Regions from separate parts of the Shewanella sp. AS16 genome, predicted to be linked through region 1. Evidence: predicted binding sites of a transcription regulator. Region 1 holds the regulator's gene; each other region holds the start of a gene.
The links. Region 1 encodes MetJ, which represses methionine synthesis genes. Its sites were predicted from a motif close to TAGACGTCTAGACGTCTA; they were not measured.
Positions count from the first base shown of each region.

Region 2: metH (methionine synthase) is a predicted target of MetJ. The motif match lies at 3,738-3,755, and genes of this name have one in related genera.
Region 3: msrA (peptide-methionine (S)-S-oxide reductase MsrA) is a predicted target of MetJ. The motif match lies at 3,048-3,065, and genes of this name have one in related genera.
Region 4: metK (methionine adenosyltransferase) is a predicted target of MetJ. The motif match lies at 3,642-3,659, and genes of this name have one in related genera.

Region 1 covers NZ_JAKCLK010000002.1:243,866-250,947, forward strand. The annotation lists gene LZP73_RS05910 (bifunctional aspartate kinase/homoserine dehydrogenase II) at 1-1,434, opposite strand, end outside; gene metB (cystathionine gamma-synthase) at 1,468-2,634, opposite strand; gene metJ (met regulon transcriptional regulator MetJ) at 2,849-3,163, shown strand; gene LZP73_RS05925 (sulfite exporter TauE/SafE family protein) at 3,266-4,000, shown strand; gene traF (conjugal transfer protein TraF) at 4,019-4,831, opposite strand; gene LZP73_RS05935 (response regulator transcription factor) at 5,378-5,932, opposite strand; gene LZP73_RS05940 (sensor histidine kinase) at 5,929-7,082, opposite strand, start outside.
Region 2 covers NZ_JAKCLK010000001.1:983,120-990,201, reverse strand. The annotation lists gene metH (methionine synthase) at 1-3,606, opposite strand, end outside; gene LZP73_RS04420 (histidine phosphatase family protein) at 3,869-4,564, shown strand; cobalamin riboswitch at 4,622-4,804, shown strand; gene LZP73_RS04415 (ABC transporter ATP-binding protein) at 4,924-5,760, shown strand; gene LZP73_RS04410 (FecCD family ABC transporter permease) at 5,747-6,910, shown strand; gene cobT (nicotinate-nucleotide--dimethylbenzimidazole phosphoribosyltransferase) at 6,974-7,082, shown strand, end outside.
Region 3 covers NZ_JAKCLK010000005.1:241,091-248,172, reverse strand. The annotation lists gene seqA (replication initiation negative regulator SeqA) at 136-675, shown strand; gene pgm (phosphoglucomutase (alpha-D-glucose-1,6-bisphosphate-dependent)) at 823-2,466, shown strand; gene msrA (peptide-methionine (S)-S-oxide reductase MsrA) at 2,556-3,035, opposite strand; gene astE (succinylglutamate desuccinylase) at 3,583-4,617, shown strand; gene LZP73_RS14395 (thiamine pyrophosphate-dependent dehydrogenase E1 component subunit alpha) at 4,779-5,957, shown strand; gene LZP73_RS14390 (alpha-ketoacid dehydrogenase subunit beta) at 5,961-6,938, shown strand; gene LZP73_RS14385 (dihydrolipoyllysine-residue acetyltransferase) at 6,948-7,082, shown strand, end outside.
Region 4 covers NZ_JAKCLK010000002.1:117,968-125,049, forward strand. The annotation lists gene epd (erythrose-4-phosphate dehydrogenase) at 45-1,058, opposite strand; gene tkt (transketolase) at 1,177-3,171, opposite strand; gene metK (methionine adenosyltransferase) at 3,704-4,855, shown strand; gene LZP73_RS05380 (GNAT family N-acetyltransferase) at 4,939-5,502, opposite strand; gene LZP73_RS05385 (potassium channel family protein) at 5,577-6,002, opposite strand; gene LZP73_RS05390 (GNAT family N-acetyltransferase) at 6,093-6,686, opposite strand; gene LZP73_RS05395 (hypothetical protein) at 6,790-6,993, opposite strand; gene LZP73_RS05400 (META domain-containing protein) at 7,082-7,082, shown strand, end outside.

The DNA of each region.
Region 1 (7,082 bases):
CAGGCCGAGGAGTTCGACGCTGGCCTCGAGTTCGTTACTGAGTCCTGCGGCCGCACGGCCGAACAAGTCTATCCAGGCCTGACCTATGTTGCCGACGCCGAGCAGCACCACCCCTATGCGCATTCTCGGACCGGCGCAGCGGCGGTGTACCTTCTGGGTCAGGAGGTTCACCTGTGCCTGGGGCACCAGGGTCACCAGGCTGGAGTCACCCGAATACAGGGGCCTGGCATCGCGGCTCAGCAGCCGGGCGAAGCTGCGTCTGAAGTTCGCCGCATCGGCGCTCACCAGCGCCACCAGCCCCAGCTGATTGTCGACCCTGAGATCTTCGAGTGCGAGTTCGGCCGCCAGGGTTTGCAACAGGGCCGATACCTGCTTCTCATTCTCCTGGGTGAAGGCCAATTCGACCCTTTGCTGCGCCAGTGACCAATGGGCCAGGGGCATCAAACCGGCTTGCTCGAGCAACAACAACAGTTCGCCCAATTCATGGCTCAGCTTGAAATTGAACAGTGAAACGCTACTCAGGCTGGTCACCACAGGGGCACTGGCCGATGAGCTCTGTGGTGCTATCAGGGTAAAGTCCGTGTGTGATGCATAGCTGGAGCGCACCGCCAGGCTGACGCGGGTATCAAACAATGGCTGCAGGGTGCGGGAATGCAGCACAGGCGAGCCCAGGCGGGCCAGGCGATCGGCTTCGGCCAGCGACATGCTGGCAAGCAGCTTGGCATCGTTGATCTTGTTGGGATCTGCGTTGAACACCCCTTCCACATCCGTCCATATGGTCACCCTCTCTATGTCGGCCAGGCTGGCGATCAGGGTGGCGCTGAAGTCGGAGCCGTTGCGCCCCAGCAGCAAGGTGTCACCCCGGGTATTGGCGCAGATGAAACCTGTGATCACCAGGCGCTCGTTGGGATGGGCGGCCAGCAAGGCCTGCAGCCTGTCCCTGGAGTCGGCCACCCGGATCTTGGGCACGGCGCCCTCGTCGGCGATCAGCAGGCCACAGGCATCCACATGGGAGGCGGCCACACCCGATTCGCGCAGCAGCGCCGCCATCAGGCGTGCCGACCAGCGCTCACCGAAGCTCACCACCTGGTTGAGCTGGTAGTCGTTGCGCAGCTCCAGCGACAACAGGCTGATCAGCTGAGCCTTATCCGTCGCCAGGCGCTCACGCAGTTCCCTGGCATGCTCGTTGGATAACAGCTGTTCGATCAGATTCTGCTGATAGGCTATCAGCTGTTGCAGCTCTTCCTGCCATAGCTGACCGTCGTCGCGCAGCGCCAGCAGCTTATAGAGGAAATTGGTGCTCTTGCCCGCGGCGGAGACCACCACGAGATCGTCGCTGTGGCCATGGGTCAGCAAGATATGCACCACCCGGCGGTAGCAATCTGCGTCGGCCAGACTGGAGCCGCCAAATTTGTGCAAATGACAACGCGCCATGGGTTACTCCTTAATCAACGTTTTAACTTAGTGTTACCGGCGACAGGCGGCGACGGCCGCCAGGCCGGCACTGATATCGGCCAAGAGATCCTCGCCATCTTCGATACCGACGGACAGCCGCAGCAGGGTGTCCTTGATGCCGGCGTCGCAACGCGCCTCTGGCGCCATCGCCCTGTGGGTCATGGTGGCAGGCACAGCCACCAGGCTCTCGACCCCACCCAGGCTCTCGGCCACGGAAAACAGCTTGAGCGCCCCGAGAAAGGCCACCAGTTCCGCCTCGCCGCCTGCGAGCTCGAAGCTCAGCATGGCACCGAAACCCAATTGCTGCCTGGCGGCTATGGCATGGCCAGGATGACTGGCGATCCCCGGGTAGTAAACCCGGCTCACCTGCTCGCTGGCCTGCAGCAGCTCGACGATGCGCTGGGCATTGTTCTGATGTTCACGGATACGCACCGCCAGGGTGCGCAGCCCCCTCAGGGTCAGGTAGCTGTCGAAGGCCGAACCCGTCAACCCCAGGGTGTTGGACCACCAGTGCAGGCGCTCGCCGATTTCAGGGTCTTTGGCCACCACGGCGCCGCCGACCACGTCGCTGTGACCATTGATATACTTGGTGGTGGAATGGAGCACCAGGTCGGCGCCGAGCAACAGCGGCTGCTGCAACACGGGTGACAGGAAGGTGTTGTCCACCAGCACCAGGGCGCCGACCTCATGGCTGGCACTGGCTATGCTGGCGATATCCACCACCCGCAGCAGCGGATTCGATGGGGTCTCCAGCCAGACCAGCTTAGGTTTCTGTGCTATGGCCTGGGCCAATGCGGCTTCATCCCCCTGATCGACCACGATCAATTTGAACGCTCCCTTGTTCGCCAGGTTGGTGAACAGGCGGTAGCTGCCGCCATAGCAGTCGTGGGGCACCACCAGGAGATCATCAGGGCCGAGCAGGCTGGTCACCAGGGTGATGGCCGCCATGCCGGTGCAGGTCACTATGCCGGTACTGCCATGCTCCAGCTTGGCCAGGGCTTCACCCAGGATACAGCGGGTCGGGTTACCCGAGCGGCTGTAATCGAACTCTCTGGGGTTGGTGTGACCGTCGAAGGCATAGTTGGTCGACAGATAGATGGGCGGCACCACGGCACCATGCTGAGTATCGCTCTCTATCCCCTGACGCACTGCCACTGTGGCTAATCGACGCTCAGTCATGTTCGGCTCCTGAAGGCTGGAATCACACCATAAAGATGTCTGGACGTCTAAATGTACCTAAGCCGGACAGTAGCGTCAATAAGAGTTTGGCCGTTTGGACGTCTAAACATAAAGAAATCCATTCCTAATCATGGTGAATTCGCAGCAATAATTTGACTGTGCTTCGTAAGGGGTTAAAATCTGCCCCGAATTTAAAGATTTTACAGGTGAGTGCATGACTGAATGGAATGGTGAATACATCAGCCCTTATGCTGAACATGGGAAGAAGAATGAACAGGTCAAGAAGATCACTGTCTCCATTCCTCTGAAAGTACTGAAGGTACTGACCGACGAACGCACCCGTCGCCAGGTCAACAACCTGCGTCATGCGACCAACAGCGAGCTGCTGTGCGAGGCCTTCTTGCACGCCTACACGGGTCAACCCTTGCCAGATGATGCAGACTTGTCCAAAGACGCACCGGACAGCATCCCGGCCGAAGCCAAGCGTCTGATGGACGAGATGGGCATAGAGTGGGAAGACATGGAGTAAGCATTTGCTTACCCGGGTCGAAAATACAAAGTAATAAACACAAAGGGATCGGATTGCGATCCCTTTGTGTCATCGGAATCTTAGCTTGTCCATGAGCCCTTCATGATAGAAGTCCACACCCTGGCGCTGGCGTCACTTATCATCTTCTTCGGCGCCCTGACCCAGAGCCTGATAGGTTTCGGCCTGGCTGTGGTCGCCAGCCCGCTGTTGTACATAGTGGATCCCCAGCTGGTGCCGGCGCCCGTGATCATGATGGGCTTCGCCATTTCCCTGCTATCCCTGTTCAGAGACAGAGGACATCTGGAGTTCGGCGGCCTGCAATATGCCCTGCTCGGGCGCATCCCCGGCGGCCTGCTCGGCGCCAGTCTGCTGCTGTTCGCGCCGCAACCCCTGCTCGGCCTGGCGATCGCTTTCATAGTGGCCATCGCGGTGCTGTTAAGCCTGTTCAGATTCAGCCTGCCGATCAACAGGATCAGCCTCTTCTGTGCCGGGGTCGTCTCGGGTATCTTCGGCAATATTGCCGCCATAGGTGGACCGCCCATGGCCATACTCTTGTCGGGCAAAGATGCGAGGCAGTTTCGCGCCGCCCTGTCGGCCTTCTTCATCTTCAGCTCGCTGATCGCCCTGGCCATACTGGCGCTGACCGGGCTGCTGCAAGCCAAGCATCTGTGGTTGTCCTTGCTCTTGCTGCCATCCGTGCTCGCCGGCTATCTGGTGGCGGGACGCCTGATTGGCCTGGTCAACAAAGACAAGACCAGGGCGGTAACCCTGATCTTGTGTGGTGTGAGTGCATTGGTATTGACTGTGAAGTCGAGCCTGAGCCTCTTGGCCCAATGAAGGGGAGCGAACCCGGCATCAGAAATGATAGGAAGTTTGCAACACAGCGCCCATCGCATCATCCGTGCCGTACATGCCAACCAGGTCCAGATTGAACACGCGTCCAAGGCTAACCCCAGTGCCTATGGAATAACGCCCGGCCGTCTTAGCCTCAAGATCTTGCCTATACCCGAGGCGCAATGACAACCAATCGGTCGCCCTGAGTTCACCGCCCATGCGCCAATACTGGCTACCGTCGATGTCGGCAAACTCATAGTGACGGGTCAGCTCTATGTCTGAGCTCAGGGTCAGCATGGACCAATCGTAGGCGATACCCGCAGTGACGCTGGGGGCGACCCTGTAGGTCTGTACCCGCCCCAGGGGGTCGACCCTCTCCAGCTCACGCCTGAACAGATTGCGGCCCGAGACGCCCAGAGTCAGTCCCTCGGTTAATTCCATGGCAACCCCGACATCCAGATTGAACCCGAGATCTTCGTTGCGGTAACTGTCATTATCTAACTCACCGGCCTCAAGGTTGTTGCCAGCCATGGCATAGTAATGACTGTCCAGGTATTGCAACCCGGGGGAGAGCCCAAGCATGACAGGCATGTTGACTATCGACAGCGGAAAACTCAGCGCTAAGCCGAGATCCGCCACTGAGCCTGCAGTCATCTGCCCCCGGGACAGCAAGTCGGTCTCCGCCGGCGAATTGCCGGGATCCAGGCGATGCAGATGGATGAAGCGGTCAGAGGTCGCCATGGCGTTGCTGCGGGCCTCATAATCGCCCTGAGCGCCATAAGATGCCGCGCAGTAGATAACTGAGCATGCCAGTGCCAACCACTTCAATTTCATCTCATTCATCCTCTTGCTTTTATCGTTTAAAGATAGCTCAAGGCCAGGGCGGCGCCGTAGATTTTTTCCGGAGCAACACATTTACCGCCCTGCGCTTGCAAGGCGAATGTGGCCAAGCTGCCCCAAGCAGGTAAATATGAGGATATGTAAGATGTTAAATGGACAATTTGGCACTCTGACCCGCGCCCTGTTCGAGCGGGAAAGCTGGGATGCTCCGCACGGCTATTGGCTGCGGTGATCCGCCGCCGGTTTATTGAGTAACTTACATTGCAGGGTCCGCCTGTGCATTCCCTGCCTGTACGGCTATTGGCAACGGTGATCCGCCGCCGGTTTCTTGAGTAACTTGCGCTGCAGGGTCCGCCTGTGCATTCCTTGACTGTACGGCTATTGGCTGCGGTGATCCGCCGCCGGTTTCTTGAGTAGCTTACATTGCAGGGTCCGCCTGTGCGTTCCCTGCCTGTACGGCTATTGGCAACGGTGATCCGCCGCCGGTTTCTTGAGTAACTTACATTGCAGGGTCCGCCTGTGCATTCCCTGCCTGTACGGCTATTGGCAACGGTGATCCGCCGCCGGTTTCTTGAGTAACTTGCGCTGCAGGGTCCGCCTGTGCATTCCCAATTGGCGGGCGGTGGCGGATACATTGCCCTGATTGGCACTGAGCACCTGCTGAATATGCTCCCATTCCAGCCTCTTGGGGCTCAGTGGCGCTTCATCGACCCATTCATCCAGTTCGCTCTGCCGGCTCGGCGGACTCATTTGTGCCAAGGCGGCCAACAAGGTCTGAGTGTCGACTGGCTTGGCCAGGTAGTTGTCTGCCCCGAGGCGAATGGCCTCGACCGCAGTGGCTATGCTGGCGTAGCCCGTCAGCAATATCAGGGTGACTCGGGGCAATAGCTGCCGCAAGGGCACTATCAATCCCAGGCCATTGGACTCTGCCAGTTTCATGTCGAGCAAAATATGGCTGGGTTTGAATTGACGCGCCGCCAACAGGGCCTCATTGGCATCATGGCTCAGGCGGCACTCGAAGCCATGACGCCCCAGGCGCCTGCCAAGCACTTCGGCCAGGGCCAGATCGTCTTCTATGATCAATATGCGGTTCATGCCTTCTCCTCCGCGAGCGAGGCACAGTCAGCTGCAACACCGGGCTCCATGCCGTCCTCCTCAGCGTCTTCAACCCGCAGCACAGGCAGCCAAATTTCCGCTACCGTGCCCCCCTCAGGATGGTTAGCCATGAGCAATTTCCCGCCGAGCCGCTCCAGGCTGGCATGGCTGAGCAGCAACGCCGCCCCCATGCCTTTGGGGTTACGCACCAGGCTGCTGCCGAGCTGTGCCAAGACTTCGGGAGCAATGCCCGGGCCAAAATCCCGAATGCCGATGCAGAGCTGCCGCTGCGAGCGGGAATAGCGGACACTCAAGTGCACCTCAACGTCGGCTGCATGCTCCAGATTGGCACGGACGGCATTTTCCAGCAGCGCCATGATGGCGGGGATCAGGCTCATGTCGGTCAAGATGCAGATCCGCGCCAAGGCGTCTGCTTCTGCGTCCAGGAGCCAGTCCACCCGGGTCTGGGGCATCAGCAGCAAAATCTTTTGCCTCAGGCTGCGAATCACCGCATCGACCCTTTCCTCCACTTGTCTGCCGGAGCGGATGAACTCGGTGGCGGAGCGCAACTCATTCAGCGTGTGCTCGCAGCGACTCAGGGCCGCATCCATCTCAGTGATGGACACAGACGGCCCGCCAATGTCTTCTCTTATCTCATCATGCAACAAACGCAGGCTGGACAGCGGCGTCGCCAATTGGTGAGCCATCTGGGCCGAGGCCGTGCCCAGTGCCAACAGTTGCTCCTGCCTCAGCTGTGCCTCACGCATGTACGCCAGTTCGGCATCCTGACGGCGCATGCGTGAGGCGATCACGGCCACGCTCGTGGTCATCACCAGTGCCGAGATCAAAAAATTGAGCCACATTCCCAGGTAGTGCGAGCTCATGTCCATGCCATGATGCTGCATCTGCTCTGCGGGTAAACTGAAGAGCATCAGGCTGTAGGCCAGGGTCGACATCAGGGTCAAGAGCCAGGGGGCCCAGATGGGCAAGGTCACAGCCGCCAGCGCTATGGGCAACAAGAGCAAGGAAATGAAGGCATTGGTGGCACCGCCGGAGAAATACAGCCAGCTTATCCAAAACAGGCTGTCGACGGTCAGAGCGACAAACAAGCCGGATCTGGTGGCGAATAGGGCCTTACCCAGCCTGAGGG
Region 2 (7,082 bases), on a different contig from region 1:
GGGGAACATGGCGAAGCTCTCGGTGATCTTGAGATCTATGCACTCGTCGGGCTTGAGCAAGTCCCACAGCAGGCCCTTCTCGGTATGATCCGGGCAGGCTGGGTAGCCGGGCGCCGGCCTTATGCCCTTGTATTTCTCGCGGATCAGCGCCTCGTTGTCCAGCCGTTCATCCGCGGCATAGCCCCAGAATTCCTTGCGCACCCGCTCGTGCATCCGCTCGGCGAAGGCCTCCGCCAGGCGGTCGGCCAGGCACTTGAGCATGATGGCGTTGTAGTCGTCGTGATTGGCCTCGAAGCGCGCCACATGTTCGTCTATGCCGTGGCCGGCGGTGACAGCAAAGCCGCCCATGTAGTCGGCGACGCCCGAGTCTTTGGGGGCGACGAAGTCGGCCAGGCAGAAGTTGTGGTTGCCGACCCGCTCCAGCTGCATCCTCAGGTGGTGGGTGGTCATGAGCACCTGTTGGCGCGACTCGTCGCTGTACAGCTCTATGTCGTCGTGGCCGACGGTATTGGCCGGGAACAGGCCTATGACCCCCTTGGCGGTGAGCCATTTCTCCCGGATCAGGGTCTCCAGCATGGCCTGGCCGTCGGCGAACAGCTTGCGCGCCTCCTCGCCGACCACCTTGTCGTCGAGAATTTCAGGATAGTGGCCGTGCAGCTCCCAGGCGCGGAAAAACGGCGTCCAGTCGATGCGCTCGACGAGATCGGTCAACGGATAGTCGTCGAATACCTGCTTGCCCAGCACCTTGGGGGTCACAGGGGTATAGTTGCCCCAGTCGTGTTGGCAGCGGTTGTCCCGCGCCGCCGCGATGGAGACTATATGCTTGCGCTTGGTCTGCGACAGCCGCTTCTCGCGCATGTTGTCGTACTCGGCGTATTCGGCATCTATGGTGGCCTGGCGGGTCTGGTTGCTGACGAGCTTGCTCACCATGGGCACGGCGCGGGAGGCATCGGCGATATAGATGGCGCCATGGGGGTAGTGGGGCGCTATCTTCACCGCAGTGTGGATCTTGGAGCAGGTGGCGCCGCCTATGATGGCGGGAATGGTCAGGCCTTCGCGGGCGAAGGTCTTGACGTTATGCACCATCTCATCCAGGCTGGGGGTGATGAGCCCCGACATGCCTATGATGTCGATATCGTGCTCCTTGACGGCCTCGAGAATGCGCTCCACCGACACCATCACCCCGAGATCGAACACCTCAAAGCCGTTGCAGGCCAGCACCACGCCGACGATATTCTTGCCTATGTCGTGCACGTCGCCCTTGACCGTCACCATCAATATCCTGCCGTTGGACTGGCCGGCGACCTTCTCCAGCTCTATGTAGGGGTTGAGATAGGCCACGGCCTTTTTCATCACCCGCGCCGACTTGACCACCTGGGGCAGGAACATCTTGCCCGAGCCGAACAGATCGCCGACCAGATTCATGCCGTCCATCAGCGCGCCTTCGATCACATCCAACGGCCGGGCGGCGGCCTGTCTCGCCTCTTCGGTATCCTGATCGATAAATTCCGTGATGCCCTTCACCAGGGCATGGGCCAGGCGCTCGCTCACCGGCAGGCTGCGCCATTGGAGATCTTCCTTCTTGCCGGCCGTGGCGCCGTCGCCGCGGTATTTCTCGGCGACCTCCAGCAGTTGCTCTGTGTTGCTCGACGCCTCCCCGTTGGCATCCACGGCTGTGCAGGGCAGGTTCAACACCACGTTTTCGACCAAAAGCTTGAGCTCGGGATCTATGTCGTCGTAGATCGCCAGCTGGCCGGCGTTGACTATGCCCATGTCCATGCCGGCCTGAATGGCGTGGTACAGGAACACGGCGTGGATGGCCTCGCGCACCGGGTTGTTGCCGCGAAACGAGAAGGACACGTTGGACACGCCGCCGGAGATCATCGCATGGGGCAGGCTGGCCTTGATGTCCCTGATGGCCTCGATGAAGTCGACCGCATAGTTGTCGTGCTCCTCTATGCCGGTGGCGATGGCGAAGATGTTGGGATCGAAGATGATGTCTTCCGGCGGGAAGCCGACCTTATCCACCAACACCCGGTAGGCGCGGGTACAGATCTCCAGTTTGCGGGCGCGGGTATCGGCCTGACCCTGTTCGTCGAAGGCCATGACGATGGCGGCGGCGCCGTAGCGCTTCACCAGCCGCGCCTGCTCGATGAACTTGGCTTCGCCTTCTTTGAGGGAGATGGAGTTGACTATGCCCTTGCCCTGGATGCACTTGAGGCCGGCCTCTATCACTTCCCACTTGGAGGAGTCGATCATCACTGGCACCCGGCTGATGTCGGGTTCGGAGGCGATGAGGTTGAGGAACTTGTGCATGATCAGGGCGCCGTCGAGCATGCCTTCGTCCATGTTGATGTCGATGATCTGGGCGCCGTTCTCCACCTGCTCCCGAGCCACGTCCAGCGCCTTCTCGAACAGCCCCTCCTTGATGAGTTTGAGGAACTTGGCCGAGCCTGTGACATTGGTGCGCTCGCCCACGTTCACGAACAGCGACTGGGCGTCTATGGTCAGGGGTTCCAGCCCGGACAAGCGGCAGGCGACGGGGATCTCGGGGATCACCCTGGGTGAGTGCTTGCTCACTGCGTTGCGTATGGCACTTATGTGTTTCGGGGTGCTGCCGCAGCAGCCGCCGACTACGTTGAGCAGGCCCTCGGCCGCCCACTCGCCTATGACGTCGGCCATCTCCTCCGGGGTTTCGTCATAGCCGCCGAACTCGTTCGGCAGGCCGGCGTTGGGGTGGGCCGAGACATAACATTCGGCGATGCGCGCCAACTCTTCCACATAGGGGCGCAGCTCCTTGGGCCCAAGGGCGCAGTTGAGGCCGATACACAGGGGCTTGATGTGGCGCAGCGAGTTGTAGAAGGCCTCGGTCGTCTGGCCCGTGAGGGTGCGGCCCGAGGCATCCGTGATGGTGCCAGAGATCATCACAGGCAGGCGTTCCCGGCTGCCATCGGCAGGCACGCCGAACAGCTCGTCGAACACGGATTCGATGGCGAACAGCGCCGCCTTGGCGTTGAGGGTATCGAAGATGGTTTCCACCATTATGATGTCGGCGCCGCCTTCAATCAGCGCCCGGGTGGATTCCATGTAAGCGGTCACCAACTCATCGAAGCTGACGTTGCGGTAGCCTGGGTCATTCACATCCGGGCTGATGGAGCAGGTCCTGTTGGTGGGACCAAGCACCCCGGCCACATAGCGGGGAATGCCGCTGGCGGCGGTCACCTCATCACAGGCTTCGCGGGCGAGGCGGGCGGCGGCGAAGTTGATGTCCCTGGACTGGGCCTGCATGTCGTAATCGGCCATGGCTATGGTGGTGGCGTTGAAGCTGTTGGTCTCTATTATGTGCGCGCCGGCATTGAGGTAGTCCAGGTGGATCTGCTTGATGAGCCCTGGCTGGCTCAGCACCAGCAGATCGTTGTTGCCCTTGACGTCGCAATGCCAGTCCTTGAAGGGCTCGCCGCGGTAATCCGCCTCTTGCAGCTTGTGGTCCTGGATCATGGTGCCCATGGCGCCATCGAGGATCAGTATGCCTTGTTGCAGTTGGGCTCTTAGCGCCTGAGTCAGGGCCTGGGCCTGTTGCAATGTGATGGGAGTCGCTGTCGCCATAAGTCGTTACCTGCAGAGTGCTCGGTTAAGAGTGCTCAGTTAAGAGTGCTAAGTTAAAAGTACCGAATCGAGCGTATGGTGTCTGGATTTCGACGGGAAAATGTCGCCGTCGTTAATTACTTTTGGACATACATACGTATAGACGTCCATAATACGCGACATAATCGCTCGAGGGCAAGGTCAATGTTAGCCCGGCCCCCGGCGCGGCACTTCTTTTCCCGGCCAGAGACTGCGGCCGGAAAACTGACGCTATCGGGGTGTTATGCAACGGGCACAGATTTTCTTACTCAGGCATGGCGAATGCGAGGGCGGTGCCATACTGCGCGGCCGCACGGATGTGGCCCTGACGGCGCAGGGGCGGGCGCAGATGCGGGCGGCTCTGGCCCAGGTGCAGGCTCAGATCCAGGTGCCGGCGCCTGGCCATGAGACACTGGCTTGGGGGGCGGCGCACCTGTACAGCTCGCCACTGCGTCGCTGTGCCGATTTCGCCGCCGAGCTGGCCGCCGACGGCTGGCGGCCGAAGGAACTCCCGGGCCTGCGCGAGCTGGATTTCGGTGACTGGGATGGGCAGAGTTGGGAGCGGCTGTATCTCAGCCAGGCAGGGGCGCTCGACGCCTATTGGCAAGACCCTTGGGCGGCAGCGCCGCCGGGCGGCGAGTCCATGGCGGCCTTCGAGGCCAGGGTGGATGCCGCCTTCGCCTCAGTGCTGGCGGCGCTGCGCCGTGCCTCTTCCGCCGCCGCTGAATCGCCGGCCGGGCCTGAGACCGCCTTGCTGCTGACCCACGGCGGGGTGATGCGCCATCTGCTGGCGCGGGTGTTGGGGGTGGCGCCGAGTGCCGGTTTCTACCATAGCCTGGCTTTGCCCTACGCCGCCCTGGTGCGCCTTGAGGTGTTCTGGAGCCATGACGATGAGCGCGAGGCCGCCTGCAGCTACCGGCTGCACTGGCCCGGAAGCTAAGCGTCTTGCCTATTGATGTAAAAGCCGGATAATAATCCGTCCCCGGCCTGGCCGGGGTAAATGAACCCAGGTGTCGGGGATGGTTGGCCAAGCGCCGCCATCAACCCGGCGTGACAGGGAATCGGGGAACGGCAACCTCTGCCGCCAGCCCGAACTGTGCCCGCAACTGTGAGTGTGGAGCAAGGAGGTCGGCCTTCTTGCCACACGAGTCAGGATACCTGCCTGGGTTTGTACGCCGTCGCAGCGCTGCGCCGGTTCCATCACTGTGCTCGAGCGGGTGACTCGGGGGAGCTTAAGATGACACTATTTTTATCCATGGCCCTTGCCATGGCGGCGCTGCCCCTCGCAGGTCGCCGGCGATGACAGTCGCCGAAACCGGGACCCTGCCCCTGGCCCTGTCTGTCTCGGATCTGAGCTGGCGCCTCGGCGACAAGGCCATTCTGTCCGGCATCAGCCTGGGACTGACCCAGGGGCAGATGCTGGGCATCATAGGCCCAAATGGCGCCGGCAAGTCCAGCCTGTTGCGTTGCCTGTACAAGTTTATCCGGCCTACCTCAGGCGAGATCTGCCTGCATGGCATGGACATAGCCGGCATAGCCGCCAAGGCATTCGCCTGCAGGGTGGCCGTGGTGCAGCAGGATACCCCCCACTATTTCGACATGAGCACCACTCAGTTGGTGGCCATGGGGCTGACCCCACATAAGGGGCCGTTCGACGGCACCAGCCGGGCGGACAAGGCCGACATAGCCCAGGCACTGGCGAGGGTGGGCCTGAGCCATAAGGCGGCCCAGCAGTACGAACACCTGTCCGGCGGCGAGAAGCAGCGGGCGCTGATCGCCCGTGCCATAGTGCAGCGGCCCCAATTGCTGATCCTCGACGAGCCCACCAATCACCTGGACATCAGATACCAAATTCAGATCCTCGAACTGGTGCGCAGCCTGGGGATCAGCGTCATCGCCTCCATCCATGATCTCAACCTCGCCAGCGCCCTGTGCGACAGCCTGCTGTTGCTGGATAAGGGCCGTTGCATCGTCAGCGGCACCCCGGATCTGGTGCTGACGGAGCAGCGCATCGCCGAGGTCTTCGGCGTCTGTTGCCGGGTGCAGCCCCATCCCCAGCATGGCAAGCCGCTGATCAGCTACTTCTACGGTTACAGCGCCGCTATGACACAGGGAACCCAAGATGCAATCGACTGAGAAATTTGAGGACCGGGCATTGAAAGGGGGCTTGAAAGCGTCTCTGGGCTTGCTGCTCACCCCCTTGTCGCTGCAGGGCTGGCTGCTGTTGGCGCTGGCCTTGCTGGCACTGCTGACGCCGCTGCTGGCGACCAGCTTCGGAGCCGCCAACATCAGCATGCTGGACGTGGTGCGGGTGCTGGGACATAAGTTGTTCGATATCGGCCAACCGAGTGCGATAACGGAGCGGATAGTGCTGGAGCTGAGGTTGCCGCGGACGGTGCTGGCCTTCGTGGCGGGGGCCGGGTTGTCGATCGCCGGCGCCGTGCTGCAGCTGGTGACCCGCAACCCGCTGGCGGATCCCTATCTGTTCGGCATCAGCTCCGGGGCCTCGTTCGGCGCCGTGGTCATGCTGACCCTGTTCACAGGCACCGGCCTGTTGGCGGGCTCAGGGTTCAGCGTCGACCCGGGCCTTGCCGGCTCAGGGCTGTCTGCCGGCTCAGGGCTGTCGCTGCTGATGTGGCTGCTCCTGCCGCTGGGGGCCTTCTGCGGTGCCAGCCTGTCTGTGCTCCTGGTGCTGCTGCTCTCCGGGCTCGGCATCGGCAGCCAGGTCGAGCGCATGCTCTTGTCCGGGGTGGCGACCTCCTTCATGTTCGGCGCCTTCACCAGTTTGCTCTTGTATTTCGCCAGTCCCCAGGCCACGGCCTCTGTGCTCTTCTGGAGCCTGGGCAGCTTCGCCAAGGCCAGTTGGGCCCTGCTGTCTCTGCCCCTGCTGGTGGTGAGCCTGAGCCTGGTGGTGATACTGGCACTCAAGCGCCAGATCCTGGCGCTGCAGGCCGGGGATGAGACGGCCCATACCCTGGGGGTCAATGTGCCCAAGCTGCGGCTGGGGATCTTGCTGCTATGCTCGCTGATCACCGCCATCCTGGTCGCCAGCTGTGGTGGCATAGGCTTCGTCGGCCTGATGATCCCCCATATAGTCAGACTGCTGTTTCCCGGCCGGCAGCCCATGTTGCTGACGGCCCTGGTGGGCGGGCTGTTCATGGTGTGGATAGACGTGCTGGCCAGATGCTTGTTGGGCAACCAGGAGCTGCCGGTCGGCATCATTACCGCGGCGATCGGCAGCGTGTTCTTCCTGTTCGTGCTGCGTCGCCGCGGCCGCTACGGCTAGGGCGGGTCCCTCATCCAGCCAAGATAGCCCTTAACAGCAGCCTTAACCTTAGAGTGAGTAGTCATGTTCAACATTCCCGCCCTCAGCCATGCCGGCGACGCCGAGATCCAGCACAGGATAGACCACAAGACCAAACCGCCTGGGGCCCTGGGGCAACTTGAGCCGCTGGCGT
Region 3 (7,082 bases), on a different contig from region 1:
TTAGATTAATGTCGCCTTATCAAATGCCTATAGATAGCATACACTGGGCACAATGATGAATTCAGGGATCTGCTGCACTCTGTGATAGACTTTTCCCGAATCGAGACATTAGCGAATGGAAGGATAGATAAAGGTATGAAATATATCGAGGTCGATGAAGAGCTCTATCGTTATATTGCCGGCAAGACGGAGCGGATAGGTGAGAGCGCGTCCGATATTATCCGCCGTTTACTCGGCTTGAGTGTCGAACCTGTGGTGCAGACCACGCCGCTGGCCGTCAGTGAGCCCAGTCTGGAAAAGGTTACCCCAGTTGTCGGCGCCCCGGCGTCTGCGCCATTGAACGATTTCAATACTTTTATGGATGACAATGCCCTGAGCCAGCAGAAAGGCGCCGTGGGGCGTTTCCTGTTTATGCTGGAGAGCCTGCATGCCAGGGTACCTGAGCAGTTTGCCCAAGTGCTGCACATTCAGGGCCGCGGCAGGCTGTATTTCGGCCAGTCCAAGCAGGCCCTGCTCGAGGCCAGTCCTTCGGCGAACCCTAAAGAAATTGGCCAGAGTGGCTTTTGGGTGACGACCAACAATAATACCGCCAAGAAGCGCACCATTTTATCGGAAGTGTTAGTACAGTTTGGCTGTGATGCCGGGACGGCTGAACAGCTGGCGGCCAAGATCTAATCGTCTCTGGTTAGGCGGGTTGCCACTGGATTGCTGGCATAACGAGGGCGAGCCGGCAGGCTTGCCCTCATTGTTTTCCAGTCCAGGTACGTGGTTCGAACAACAAACTTCAGTGCATCAAGGTTGCAGATAATACAGGAGCAGACGGTGACCATTCATCAAAGAGCGGGACAAAAGGCGTTACAGAAGGATCTGATCAATATTCCTAAGCTGATGAGCCATTATTTTCGGGTTGTTCCCAATCCCAAAGAGGTAGCCCAGCGCGTCAGCTTCGGTACTTCGGGTCATAGGGGCTCGGCCTTCAACGCCAGCTTCAACGAGCAACACATCTGGGCCATAGTCCAGGCCGTGGTGGATTATCGGCATAACGCCGGGATCACCGGGCCGCTGGTGCTGGGCATGGATACCCATGCGCTGTCCTATGCCGCCTATATCTCCGCCATCGAAGTCCTGTGCGCCAATCAGGTTCGGGTGATAGTGCAGCAGGGGGAAAGTTTCACCCCAACACCTGTGGTATCCCACGCCATAGTGTGCGCCAATCGGGAGCGCACCGCTGGCTTATGCGATGGGCTTATCATCACCCCATCACATAACCCGCCACAGGATGGCGGCATCAAATACAATCCTCCCCATGGCGGCCCGGCAGAAGGGGAGATCACCGCCTGGATAGAGCAGCGCGCCAATCATTACCTGGAGCGGCAGCTCGATGGGGTACGCAAGGTCAATTATGGTATCTCCATGGGCACAGGCCTGGTGCAGGCCAGAGATCTTGTGACTCCCTATGTGGAGGACCTGGCGCAGGTCATAGACATGCAGGCGATAGCCGCGGCCAAGGTGCGCCTTGGGGTGGATCCCCTCGGCGGTTCGGGTATCTATTACTGGCAGCCGATAGCCAAGCATTACGGCCTGGACATCAGCCTGGTCAACGACAGTGTGGATCCCTGCTTCGGCTTCATGCCGCTGGATAAAGACGGCAAAATCCGCATGGATTGCTCTTCGCCCTATGCCATGGCGGGCCTGCTGACCCATAAGGATGAATACGATCTCTGCGTCGGCAACGATCCCGATTACGACCGCCATGGCATAGTCTGCCCCGGCAGTGGTTTGATGGATCCCAATCATTATCTGGCGGTAGCGATAGACTATCTGCTGACCCACAGGCCTCAATGGTCACCCGAGCTGGGCATAGGCAAGACCTTGGTCTCCAGTGCCTTGATCGACAAAATCTGTGCCCATCACGGGCGTAAGCTGGTGGAAGTGCCTGTCGGTTTCAAATGGTTCGTCGCTGGCCTGGGCGATGCCACCTTGGCCTTCGGGGGCGAGGAGAGTGCCGGCGCGGCCTTCCTGCGCCGTGACGGCAGCACCTGGTGCACAGACAAGGACGGTTTCATCCTGGCGCTGCTGGCGGCGGAGATCCTGGCGGTCACGGGTCAGACCCCGGCCGAGCGTTACCAGGCCTTGGCGGCGCAATTTGGCACCAGTTATTACCGCAGGATAGACAGTCCCATCAGCCTCAAGATGAAGGCAAAGTTTGCCGGTCTGAATGCAGGGAGTTTGAATGCCGATAGTCTCGCCGGCGAGAAGATAGAGAATGTGCTGACCCAGGCACCCGGCAATGGCGCCGCCATAGGGGGCATCAAGGTCACCACGGCGAGCGGTTGGTTTGCGGCGCGGCCATCGGGCACAGAAGCCCTGTTTAAGATCTATGCCGAGAGCTTCATCAGTCAGACCCATCTGGAACTGTTACTGAGTGAAGCCCAGGAGCTGATTGGCGCCGCGCTCAAGGGGTGAGGTAGCTGTTAGTCCACTGCAATAAGGCCCTCGAATGAGGGCCTTATGTTTGTCGGCTTACGCAGGCAGCTTCAATGCCCCTATGCCACTCAATAACTCAGGTGGCAACTGGGCAGGTTATTCTTATCCAGATAATCCTGGTGATACTCTTCGGCCTCGTGAAATTGCTGCAGCGGCACTATCTCGGTCACCAGCTGCCTCTGGCCCCATTTGCCACTGCGGGCCAGCGCCAGCTTGGAGGCTTCGGCCTGTGCCTTCTGCTCCTTGTCATGGAAGAAAATGGTGCTGCGGTATTGAGTGCCTATGTCACCCCCCTGCATGTTCAGGCTGGTGGGATTATGATTCTGCCAGAAGACCTGCAACAGGCTGTCGTAGCTGACCCGCTCGGGGTCGAATTCCACCTGCACAACTTCGGCATGGCCCGTAGTGCCTGTCTTGACCTCCTGATAGCTGGTCGCCTGATCATTGCCGCCCATGTAGCCACAGGTCGCCCGGCTGACGCCCTCGACCCGCTTGAAAAAGTATTCCACGCCCCAGAAACAGCCGGCACCGAAAGTTGCTAACGCCATAACTCACCAATATAGAAGTCTAGATGGCTAAAGATTGTGGTTTAACTCCGGCATAAAAGCAAGCCCTAAAAGGCTATCGAGAGCCAATAATCCTCAAAGACTGTCGAGCTTGGGGTTTATGCTTGCACTTGTGGCTTTGGCTCGCACCCAAAACGGCGCTAGTCGGTGCTCTACATGAACAGGCACAACGCCGTTGAAAGAACAGTTCAGTGGATAGGCCAGTGCAGTAAATAAAACAGTGCAGTAAATAAAACAGTGCGCTAGATAGAATAATGAGGTGGATAGCACAGCGCCGCCGGCAGCAGGCTGGGGGAATGCCCAGCTCCTTATCGCCAAAGATAAACCGTCGTTGGCGGATGGCACATTTGCCTGAGATGTTCTTGAAAAACATGTGTTAGTATTAGCGGCAGTTTTGGGGATATCGGATCCCCGAACTCATGGTGTAAAGCCTTCTGCGGCTGCACTCTGGCAGAGCCTGAGTCAACCCGGATTAAGTTATGCACAAAGCGACGCACACAGGAACCAGAATAAGATTAAGGAGCATGCCGTGTTACAAACCCTGCTAGCATCGAAGGATTTTTTAGCACTCACCCTGGCCAACCCTGAGCAACTGGACCAGCCTCTGTCTTTCAGCTTGGGTCAGCATACCCGGGTGGATATTTGGGACACGGGCGTCATAGTGTTCGAGCCCAAGGAGCGCCAGGGGAAAGACATCATACTGTCCTCCGGGGTGCATGGTAACGAGACGGCCCCGATAGAGTTATGCAATCGCCTGATAGCCGAGTTGCTATCAGAAAAAATCATGGCAAAACAGCGCGTCATGTTCCTGTTCGGCAACCCGGATGCGATCAACAACGGCACCCGCATAGTCGAAGAAAACATGAACCGCCTGTTCAGTGGCGCGCATTCCAGCGGGCCTGGGCTGGTGAATCCTGAGCGGGTCAGGGCCAAGAAACTGGAAGCCTATGTCGCGCGTTTCTTTAACGACAGTCAAGCCGGTCGTCAGCGGATTCATTACGATCTGCATACCGCCATCCGCGTCTCCAAGCATGAAAAGTTCGCCATCTATCCCTATACCCAGGGCAAGCCCTACAGTGCGGAGCAGATCATGTTCCTCGCCGCCAGCGGGGTAGATACAGTGTTGTTCCACCATGAGCCGACAACCACCTTCAGTTACGCCTCGGCCAACCTCTATGGTGCCGATGCCTTTACCATAGAACTGGGTAAGGTCTATCCCATGGGACAGAATGACATGACGCGCTTCGTGGCCACCTATGAAATGCTTTCACGGCTCATCTGTGACCGGCCGCTGGAATTGGCGCGCTTCGACGCCACCCAGGTTAACCTGTATCAGGTCTGCCGGGTGATCAATAAGCAGCATGAGGATTTCGAGTTTACCTTCGCCGATGATGTCGAGAACTTCCGTGCATTTCCCAAGGGCTATGTGCTGGCACGCGACGGCGGACAGGAGATAAAGGTCGAGCATGACAGCGAAGCCATAGTCTTTCCCAATGCCAAGGTGCCTGTGGGGCAACGTACCGTGATTTGCCTTATACCCGCCACCAACGCCGATGTGCGCTAAGCTTGTAAACCAATATATACAAGGCGATGAGGGCTAACTTGCGTGAAGCGGGGAGGTAACAGTTGATAGGTAGTTTACGTTAACGTAATGTTCGCCTGCATATTAGCATAAATTGGGCTGGCCGGTGCTTTCCGGCCGCCACGAGATAACAAGAGCAGAATATGAGCAACGCAACACTGAATACAGAAACAGTGCACCGTGTCAGCTTTTTAGATAAGGAATCGCTACATATTCCTACCCTAAAAATCCTTCAGGCCGACGGTACCACCTATGAAACCGCCGTGTTACCTGTCATTGACCAGGCGCTGGCGGAAAAAATTTATGATACCTGTGTGTTTACCCGGGTATTGGACGAGCGCATGCTCGGTGCCCAGCGCCAGGGCAGGATCAGTTTCTACATGACCTGTACCGGCGAAGAAGCCGCCATCGTCGGCAGCTGTGCCGCGCTGGAGCCTGATGATGTGATCCTGGCTCAGTACCGCGAACATGCGGCCCTGAGATTCAGGGGCTTCACCACAGAACAGTTTATGAACCAGATGTTCAGCAACGAGAAAGATCTGGGCAAGGGTCGGCAGATGCCTATCCACTACGGCACCGCCGAGCTGAATTATCAAACCATTTCTTCGCCATTGGCCACGCAGATCCCTCAGGCAACGGGCGTAGGTTACAGTCTCAAGATGCAGGGCAAGCGCAACGTCGCCATCTGCTACTTCGGCGAAGGAGCGGCCTCGGAAGGGGACTTCCACGCCGGCCTCAACATGGCCGCCGTGCTCAAGAGTCCAACCATCTTCTTCTGCCGCAACAATGGTTACGCCATCTCCACCCCGACCGAAGAGCAGTATGCAGGCAATGGCATCGCCAGTCGCGGTGTGGGTTATGGCATGCATACCATACGCGTCGACGGTAACGACATGCTGGCGGTATTGGCAGCGACCCAGCAGGCCCGTGCCTATGCGCTGGAGCATAACGCCCCTGTGCTCATCGAAGCCATGACCTATCGCCTCGGCGCCCACTCATCTTCCGATGATCCTTCGGGCTATCGCTCCAAGGACGAGGAGGCCAAGTGGCAGCAACACGATCCGGTCAAACGCTTCAAGCTCTGGTTGCAGAACAAGGGCTGGCTGGCGGAAGACACGGATGCCAAGTTGCAGGAGCGCTATCGCGAAGAAGTGCTGGCGGCGGTGAAGGTAGCCGAGAAGCTGCCCGTGCCCATGCTCGACGAGATCATCGAAGACGTCTACGACACGCCAACGCCACTGCTGAAGAAGCAGCTGGCCGAGCTCAAACAGCATGTCAAAAAATATCCGCAATCTTATCCCAAAAGCGCAGGGAGGCTATAAGCCGTGGCAGAAATGAATATGTTACACGCCATCAATGATGCGCTGTCGATCGCGATGGAAGCCGATGAGCGTATGTTGGTGTTTGGCGAAGACGTGGGCCACTTCGGTGGGGTATTTCGCGCCACTTCGGGTCTGCAGGAGAAGTTTGGCCGTGAGCGCTGCTTCAACACCCCGTTGACGGAGCAGGGGATTGCCGGTTTCGCCAATGGTCTGGCATCCAACGGCATGACAACGGTCGCCGAAATTCAGTTTGCCGATTACATTTTTCCGGCCTTCGATCAGATAGTCAACGAGAGCGCCAAGTTCCGCTACCGCAGCGGTAACCAGTTCGACGTCGGCGGTTTGACCTTCAGAACCCCCTATGGCGGTGGTATCGCCGGCGGCCATTACCACTCCCAGTCACCGGAAGCCTATTTCACCCAGACGCCCGGACTGAAAGTGGTCGTGCCCCGCAATCCGGAGCAGGCCAAAGGCTTGTTGCTGGCCGCTATCCGCGATCCCAACCCGGTGATCTTCTTCGAACCCAAGCGGCTGTACCGTGCTTCCGTGGGCGAAGTGCCCGCCGGCGATTACCAGCTTGAGCTGGGCAAGGCTGAGGTGATACGCCAGGGTAAAGACATCACCTTGCTCGCCTGGGGCGCGCAGATGGAAATCCTCGAAAAGGCCGCCGATATGGCCGAGAAAGAAGGGATTTCCTGCGAGATCATCGATTTGCGAACCCTGTCTCCCTGGGATGTGGACACAGTCGCCCAGTCCGTCACCAAGACGGGGCGTTTGCTGATCAACCATGAGGCCCCGCTGACCGGTGGCTTCGCCGGTGAAATTGCCGCGACCATTCAAGAGGAATGTTTCCTGTCGCTGGAGTCACCCATCGCCAGGGTCTGCGGTCTGGATACACCATACCCCTTGATCCACGAGAAAGAATACATGCCAGATGCGCTCAAGACCTTCGAAGCCATCAAAGCGTCAGTCAAGTTTTAGGAGCCTGGGATGATTAAAGATTTCATTTTGCCTGATATAGGCGAGGGTGTGGTTGAGTGCGAGCTGGTCGAATGGCTGGTGGCCGAAGGTGATACAGTGGTTGAAGATCAACCCATAGCCGACGTGATGACGGACAAGGCCCTG
Region 4 (7,082 bases), 130 kb from region 1:
CTGCCTATTTCTGGCTTACTGCCCATGGCCCCTTTGGATTGCCGCTAGAGTTTGGCCTGGATCATCGCCAGGCTGGTGTCCAGCATGCGGTTGGCAAACCCCCACTCGTTGTCGCACCAGAGCAATAACTTCACCAGATGGCCGGCACTGACCCGGGTCTGGGTGCCATCGACTATGCTGGATCTGGGATCATGGTTGAAGTCGCATGACACCAGAGGCTCGTTGGTATAGCCGAGAATGGCGTTGAAACTGCCACTGGCCGCCAACTCCAGCACATTGTTGACCGTCTCTATGTCGACCCGCTTCTCCAGGGTCACGGACAGGTCTATGGCGGTCACATTGATGGTAGGTACCCGTACCGAGATGGCTTCGAACTTGTCTTTCATGTGCGGCAATATGCGCTCTATGCCGCGGGCCAACTTGGTATCTACAGGTATGATGGACTGACCCGCGGCCCGAGTACGGCGCAAGTCGTCATGATAGGCGTCTATCACCTGTTGGTCGTTCATCGCCGAGTGGATGGTGGTGATGGCACCACTCTTGACACCAAAACGCCGGTCGAGCACGTCGATAACGGGCACGATACAGTTGGTGGTACAGGAGGCATTGGAGACGACCGTATGCTCAGGGCGCAACAAGTCATGGTTGACGCCATAGACTATGGTGGCGTCGACATCGTTGGACGATGGATGGGCAATCAGCACTTGCCTGGCGCCTGCGAGCACATGGGCCTCGCAGCTCTGCCTGTCTATGATGGCCCCCGTGGCTTCATAGACTATGTCTATGTCCAGCTCACCCCAGGGCAGCTTGGCGGGATCGGTCTCATGCAGCAGCTTGATGGCATCATCGCCTATCAGCAACTGCCCGTCACCCAGCTTGACCCGGCTCTGGAAACGCCCGTGGGTGGTGTCGTATTGGGTCAGGTGCGCTATGGCTTCGGGCTTGGCCAGTTCGTTGATGGCCACTATCTGGATCTCTTGACGCTTGCCAGACTCATATAAGGCACGAAGAATTGAACGACCGATACGGCCATAGCCATTGATTGCGACACGGATCATTGAGGTCTCAGCTTCCTCTCATATTGCTTTTCGGATACAAAAACGGCCTGCAACTGATTGCAGGCCGTATTATACAGATTAAAGGTACAAAAGTTTAACCTTTTGCACCCGGCACTCATTAGTTCAGTGCGTTAACTGTGTTCACCACATTTTCCACTGTGAAGCCGAAGTGCTGCATCAGCACGCCGCCCGGGGCAGACTCGCCGAAGGTCGTCATGCCAACCACGGCACCGTCGAAACCGACATACTTGCACCAGAAGTCACTGTGAGCCGCTTCGATGGCGACACGCTTGCCGACGGCGCGTGGCAACACGGCTTCCTTGTAGGCCGCATCTTGCTTGTCGAACTCAGTGGTCGACGGCATGGACACGACGCGCACCTGTTTGCCTTGCTCCGTCAGGGCAGCGGCGGCATCGACCGCCAGCTGTACTTCAGAGCCGGTGGCGATCAGGATAACATCCGGCGTGCCGGCGCAATCTTTGAGCACATAACCGCCCTTGGCGACGTTGGCCAACTGCTCGGCGCTGCGGGCCTGGGCCTTGAGGTTTTGACGGCTGAACACCAAGGATGTCGGTGCGCTGCGACGTTCGATGGCGTTTTTCCAGGCCACGGCGGTTTCGGCCGCATCGCAAGGGCGCCATACCGCCATGTTAGGCGTCATACGCAGGTTAGCCAGTTGCTCAACGGGTTGGTGGGTCGGGCCATCTTCACCCTGACCTATGGAGTCATGGGTATAGACGAAGATGTTCTGTATGCCCATCAGGGCCGACATACGTACCGCATTGCGGGCGTATTCCATGAACATCATGAAGGTCGCGCCATAGTTGATGAAACCACCATGCAGCGAGGCACCGTTCATTATGCCGCTCATGCCGAATTCACGCACACCGTAATAGATGTAGTTACCGGCAGGATCGTCCTGGATGCCCTTGGAGCCTGACCAGAGGGTCAGGTTGGAGCCGGCCAGATCCGCCGAGCCGCCCAGCAGCTCTGGCAGCATGGCGCCGAAGGCACCTATGGCATTTTGCGAGGCTTTACGGCTGGCGATGCCTTCGGCCTTGTCCTGACATTCCTGGATGAAGGCCTGGGCCTTGGCATCGAAGTCGGCAGGCAATTCGCCCTTCAGCACCCGGCGCTCGTACTCGGCGGCCAACTCGGGGAAGGCGGCCTTGTAGGCGGCCAGCTTGTCGTTCCAGGCGGCTTCACGGGCATCACCCGCAGCCTTGGCATCCCAACCTGCGTAGACATCGGCAGGGATCTCAAACGGAGGGTAATGCCAACCGAGGAATTCGCGGGCGGCGGCGATTTCGGCATCACCCAGTGGCGAGCCGTGGCAATCGTGGCTGCCGGATTTGTTTGGCGAACCGAAGCCTATGATGGTCTTGCAACAGATCATGGTCGGCTTGTCGGTGACCGCCTTGGCGGCTTCGATGGCGGCGCGAATGGCGTCGCTGTCGTGGCCGTCGACGCCGGCGATCACATGCCAGCCGTAAGCTTCGAAGCGCTTGGGGGTATCGTCTGTGAACCAGCCTTCGACGTGACCGTCGATGGAGATGCCGTTGTCATCCCAGAAGGCGATAAGCTTGCCCAGGCCCAGAGTACCGGCCAGTGAACAGGCTTCGTGAGAGATGCCTTCCATCAGGCAGCCGTCGCCGAGGAAGCAATAGGTGAAGTGATCTACTATGTCGTGACCCGGGCGGTTAAACTGCGCCGCCAGGGTTTTCTCGGCGATCGCCATGCCCACGGCATTGCTTATGCCTGCGCCCAGCGGGCCTGTGGTGGTTTCTACCCCTGGGGTATAACCGTATTCAGGGTGGCCCGGAGTCTTGGAATGCAACTGACGGAATTGCTTCAGTTCTTCTATCGGCAGCGCATAGCCTGTGAGATGCAGCAGAGAGTAGATCAGCATGGAGCCATGACCGTTGGAGAGGATGAATCTGTCCCTGTCTGCCCATTTTGGGTTGTTCGGGTTGTGCTTGAGGAAATCATTCCACAGCACTTCAGCGATATCCGCCATACCCATGGGGGCGCCTGGGTGGCCGGAATTGGCTTTTTGAACTGCGTCCATACTTAAGGCGCGGATAGCGTTTGCGAGTTCTTTACGGGAAGACATGCTCTCTCCTGCTTGTGTGTGAGGTCTAGCGGGCAATTTGGAGCCATATTTTCCCCTACCCGGCCCCGTGACGCAAATTAAAATTCGCGCCCGGGTTCTCCCGGCGCCGGCTGGCAAAGGCCTGAGCTCGGCCCATGCCCAAGACGGACCTGGCCACAGTGAAAACAGCGTTAAATAAATGTGTTGATTATCAAGGGTAAATGTTAATCATCGGCCGATTGCAGACCTGGCTGGCTGCCCGCCATGGAGGCCAAGGCCGGCACTAGCCCACTCGGGGGCTACTTTTGCCCGGGTTTTGCCTGGGGCGGCTTAGGCGACGGCGCGGCGCAGGCAAGATGAAAACACGATAGAATTCAGCCGGGTAAAGCATATCCGCCCAGTTGAAGCCCCCCTACCCGAGTCATAACTTGGGGGGATATTGCACAAATATTCGCTCTGGGGGGTGTCATGGCAGGCGATTTCCACTAAAATGGCCGTCTAGATGTAGATGCTTCTACACGTTTAAATTGTTACTGGCGAGATTTTCCTAATTATGGCAAAGCACTTGTTCACCTCTGAGTCGGTCTCAGAAGGTCATCCCGATAAAATTGCAGATCAGATCTCTGATGCTGTGCTCGACGCCATTCTGGCGCAAGATCCCAAGGCGCGCGTCGCCTGTGAAACCTATGTCAAGACAGGCATGGTATTGGTCGGTGGTGAAGTCACCACCTCTGCCTGGGTCGACATAGAAGAGCTGACCCGCAAGACGGTACGCGACATAGGCTACACCCACTCGGATATGGGCTTCGATGCCGATTCCTGTGCGGTATTGAACGCCATAGGCAAGCAATCACCCGATATCAACCAGGGTGTAGACAGGGCCGATCCCCGTGAGCAAGGCGCCGGCGATCAGGGGCTGATGTTTGGTTACGCCAGTAACGAAACCGATATTTTGATGCCTGCACCTATTACCTATGCCCACGCATTGGTGAAGCGTCAGTCCGAAGTCCGTAAGGATGGCACCCTGTCCTGGTTGCGTCCGGATGCCAAGAGCCAGGTCACCTTCGCCTATGAAGATGGCCAGATTGCCGGCATAGACGCCATAGTGCTGTCGACCCAGCATTGCGACAGCGTCAGCCAGAGCGAGCTGATCGAAGGCGTGATGGAAACCATCATCAAGCCGGTGCTGCCGTCACAATGGTTGAACAAGGACACCAAGTTCTTCATCAACCCGACTGGGCGTTTCGTTATCGGCGGCCCCATGGGCGATTGCGGCCTGACCGGGCGTAAGATCATAGTCGACACCTACGGCGGCATGGCCCGTCACGGTGGTGGCGCCTTCTCGGGTAAAGATCCCTCCAAGGTTGACCGCAGCGCCGCCTACGCCGCCCGTTACGTGGCCAAGAACCTGGTCGCCGCCGGCCTGGCAGCCCGTTGTGAGTTGCAGGTGTCTTACGCCATAGGCGTGGCCGAGCCAACCTCCATCAGCATAGAAACCTTCGGTACCAGCAAGATATCCGAAGAGCGGTTGATCCAACTGGTGCGTCAGCACTTCGATCTGCGCCCTTACGGCCTGACCGAAATGCTCAACCTGGCCCGCCCCATCTACCAGGCGACTGCCGCTTACGGCCACTTCGGCCGCAACGAGTTCCCTTGGGAACAAACGGATAAGGCCGAAGCCCTGCGCGCCGACGCGGGTCTGTAATCGAGCCTGACCGCAGTCATACTAAAAAAACCGCCCATGGGCGGTTTTTTTATGTCTGTCTATTCTTGGCACCAGCGCCGGGCTCAGCTCGACTCGCTCAGGAGCAGATAATAGTCCCGGCCGGCGAAGCCGAAATAATCCAGCACCCGCATCTTGCCCTTACCCGCATGCGCCGCATAGGACAGCTGATTATCTTCGGCGATGAAGGTCAGCATATAGGGGAAACTCGGCGCCACTTCTTGCCTCAAGCGCGCCAGCAGGGCCTCGAAGATCCCCTGGCCCCGGCACTCTTTCTTAATCCACACAGGGCCATATTGGCAGGTGTTGCTGCGGCTGAGACCATGCTTGCCACCGAGTGCGGGATCATCGGCCGTTAGCCTGGGCAAGCGCTGCAACAGCGCCCGGTAGATGGGCCAGGTCTCGAAAAACTGCCAGCGACCGGCGATCACATAGGCCACTATCTCACCGGCCAGCTCAGCCACCAGCAGCCAGTGGTTTTGGATCAACTCGCCAAGCTCGGCCCTGGAGAAGGCCTGGCCCTGAAAGCCCTCGCCACTGCCTGCCGCCAGCTCATCCTTGAGGTACTGGCGCTCCAGCCGTGCCAGGGTATCGGCATCCTCCGCTCTGGCCAATCTGATGTGGAACATAGTTACAAGCTGCCTCTAGGGCTGAATTTAACGGCAGGATACCAGCCATGCTGCCGAAACGACAGCCCGGCACTTCACCTATTATCCCAATAGCGCTGCATCTCGTAATACAGGAATGAGGCGGTCCAGGTGATCAGCAGCAGGCCGGTCAGGGCTTCGAGGCCAACCAGATGCCTGATATGCCCATGGGGCACTATGTCACCCAGCCCCAGAGTGGTGAAACTGATATAGGAAAAATAAACACAATCGAGCAGAGAGCCACTGAAGTTACCGCTCAGATGCCCCCAGTCCCGAAAGTGTGGCAACAGATAGTAACCCAGGGCAAACAGCCAGATCTCCAGGCTGTGGGCTATGATGGCGCCAAACACGCCGCAGACTATCCTGAATCTGTGTTTCAACTTCATTCTGGGGATCAGCACAGACATGCGATAGAGGAACTCGTAGTGAATGAGCACGGCCAGGGCGATGATCAAGCCATTAACCAAAAATACCGTCAGCATAGACTGCCCCATCTGAGAGCACACTCACTTATCCGAGAAGACACTCCTCTGAGGATAGCCTATCCGTCCGGGTTGAACCTTGGCCGGTGCTCAGCTCGACTGACTGAGTCCCAGTTTGCTGAGTAAATTGCGTTTTACCGCCGGCCACTCGCCGGCGACGATGGAATAGATCACTGTGTCCCTGAGGGAGCCGTCTTTCATTATCATATGATGGCGCAGTATGCCGTCCTGCTTGGCACCTAAGCGTTCGATGGCGGCGCGGGAGGCCAGATTGAAGAAATGCGTCCTGAATTCGACGGCGATAGCGTCACAGGACTCGAACAAGTTGTTCAGCAGCAACAATTTGCACTCGGTATTTATTGGGGTACGACGCACCGAATCTGCATACCAGGTATAACCCAGCATGGCGCGCTTGTTGCCGGCATCGACCTGGTAGTAGCGCGTGGTGCCGACAATCTTGTCCGTGGCTTTTGCCCGCACGGCATAGGCAATATCGCCGTCTGCGGCCGCCGCCATGGCGTTGGCGACATAGGCGCCCATGTCCCCGGGCGCGGGCACATTGGCAAACCACAGCTTCCAGGACTCCCCATCCCGAACGGCTTGTGCCAACGCCGGCACATGGGCCTCAGCCAGGGGCTCCAATACGACAAATTCACCTTCCAGTACTTCAGATTTAATCCACATCCGGTTTCAGTCCTTTATGTTTCACCCAATCAACAAACCCATAATCAAAATCAGCCATAGCCAAGCCAGGCCGAACCCACTCGAGTCTCGGGCGCATCCCAGGCTAGTTAAGCTCTTGCTGGCGCTTCATCCATTCGATAACCAAGACCACAGGATAGGGTGACATGAACACCAATCCCAGGCCTATCGAGGTGGCGATGAGTAGCATGCCCTGCAGTTCCAGCGACCAATCGGTCAATAGGTATACAGTCGAGCCACAAAGGAGCATGAAGCATCCAAGCCAATGCACAATTTTCAGCATTTTCATCAGTTTTTATCTCGAAAGCCAGAGTAAACCACTTTTCATTCGGGGTTAAGCTTGTACACTATAGGCCGCAAAAACAGTAGGATCTATCA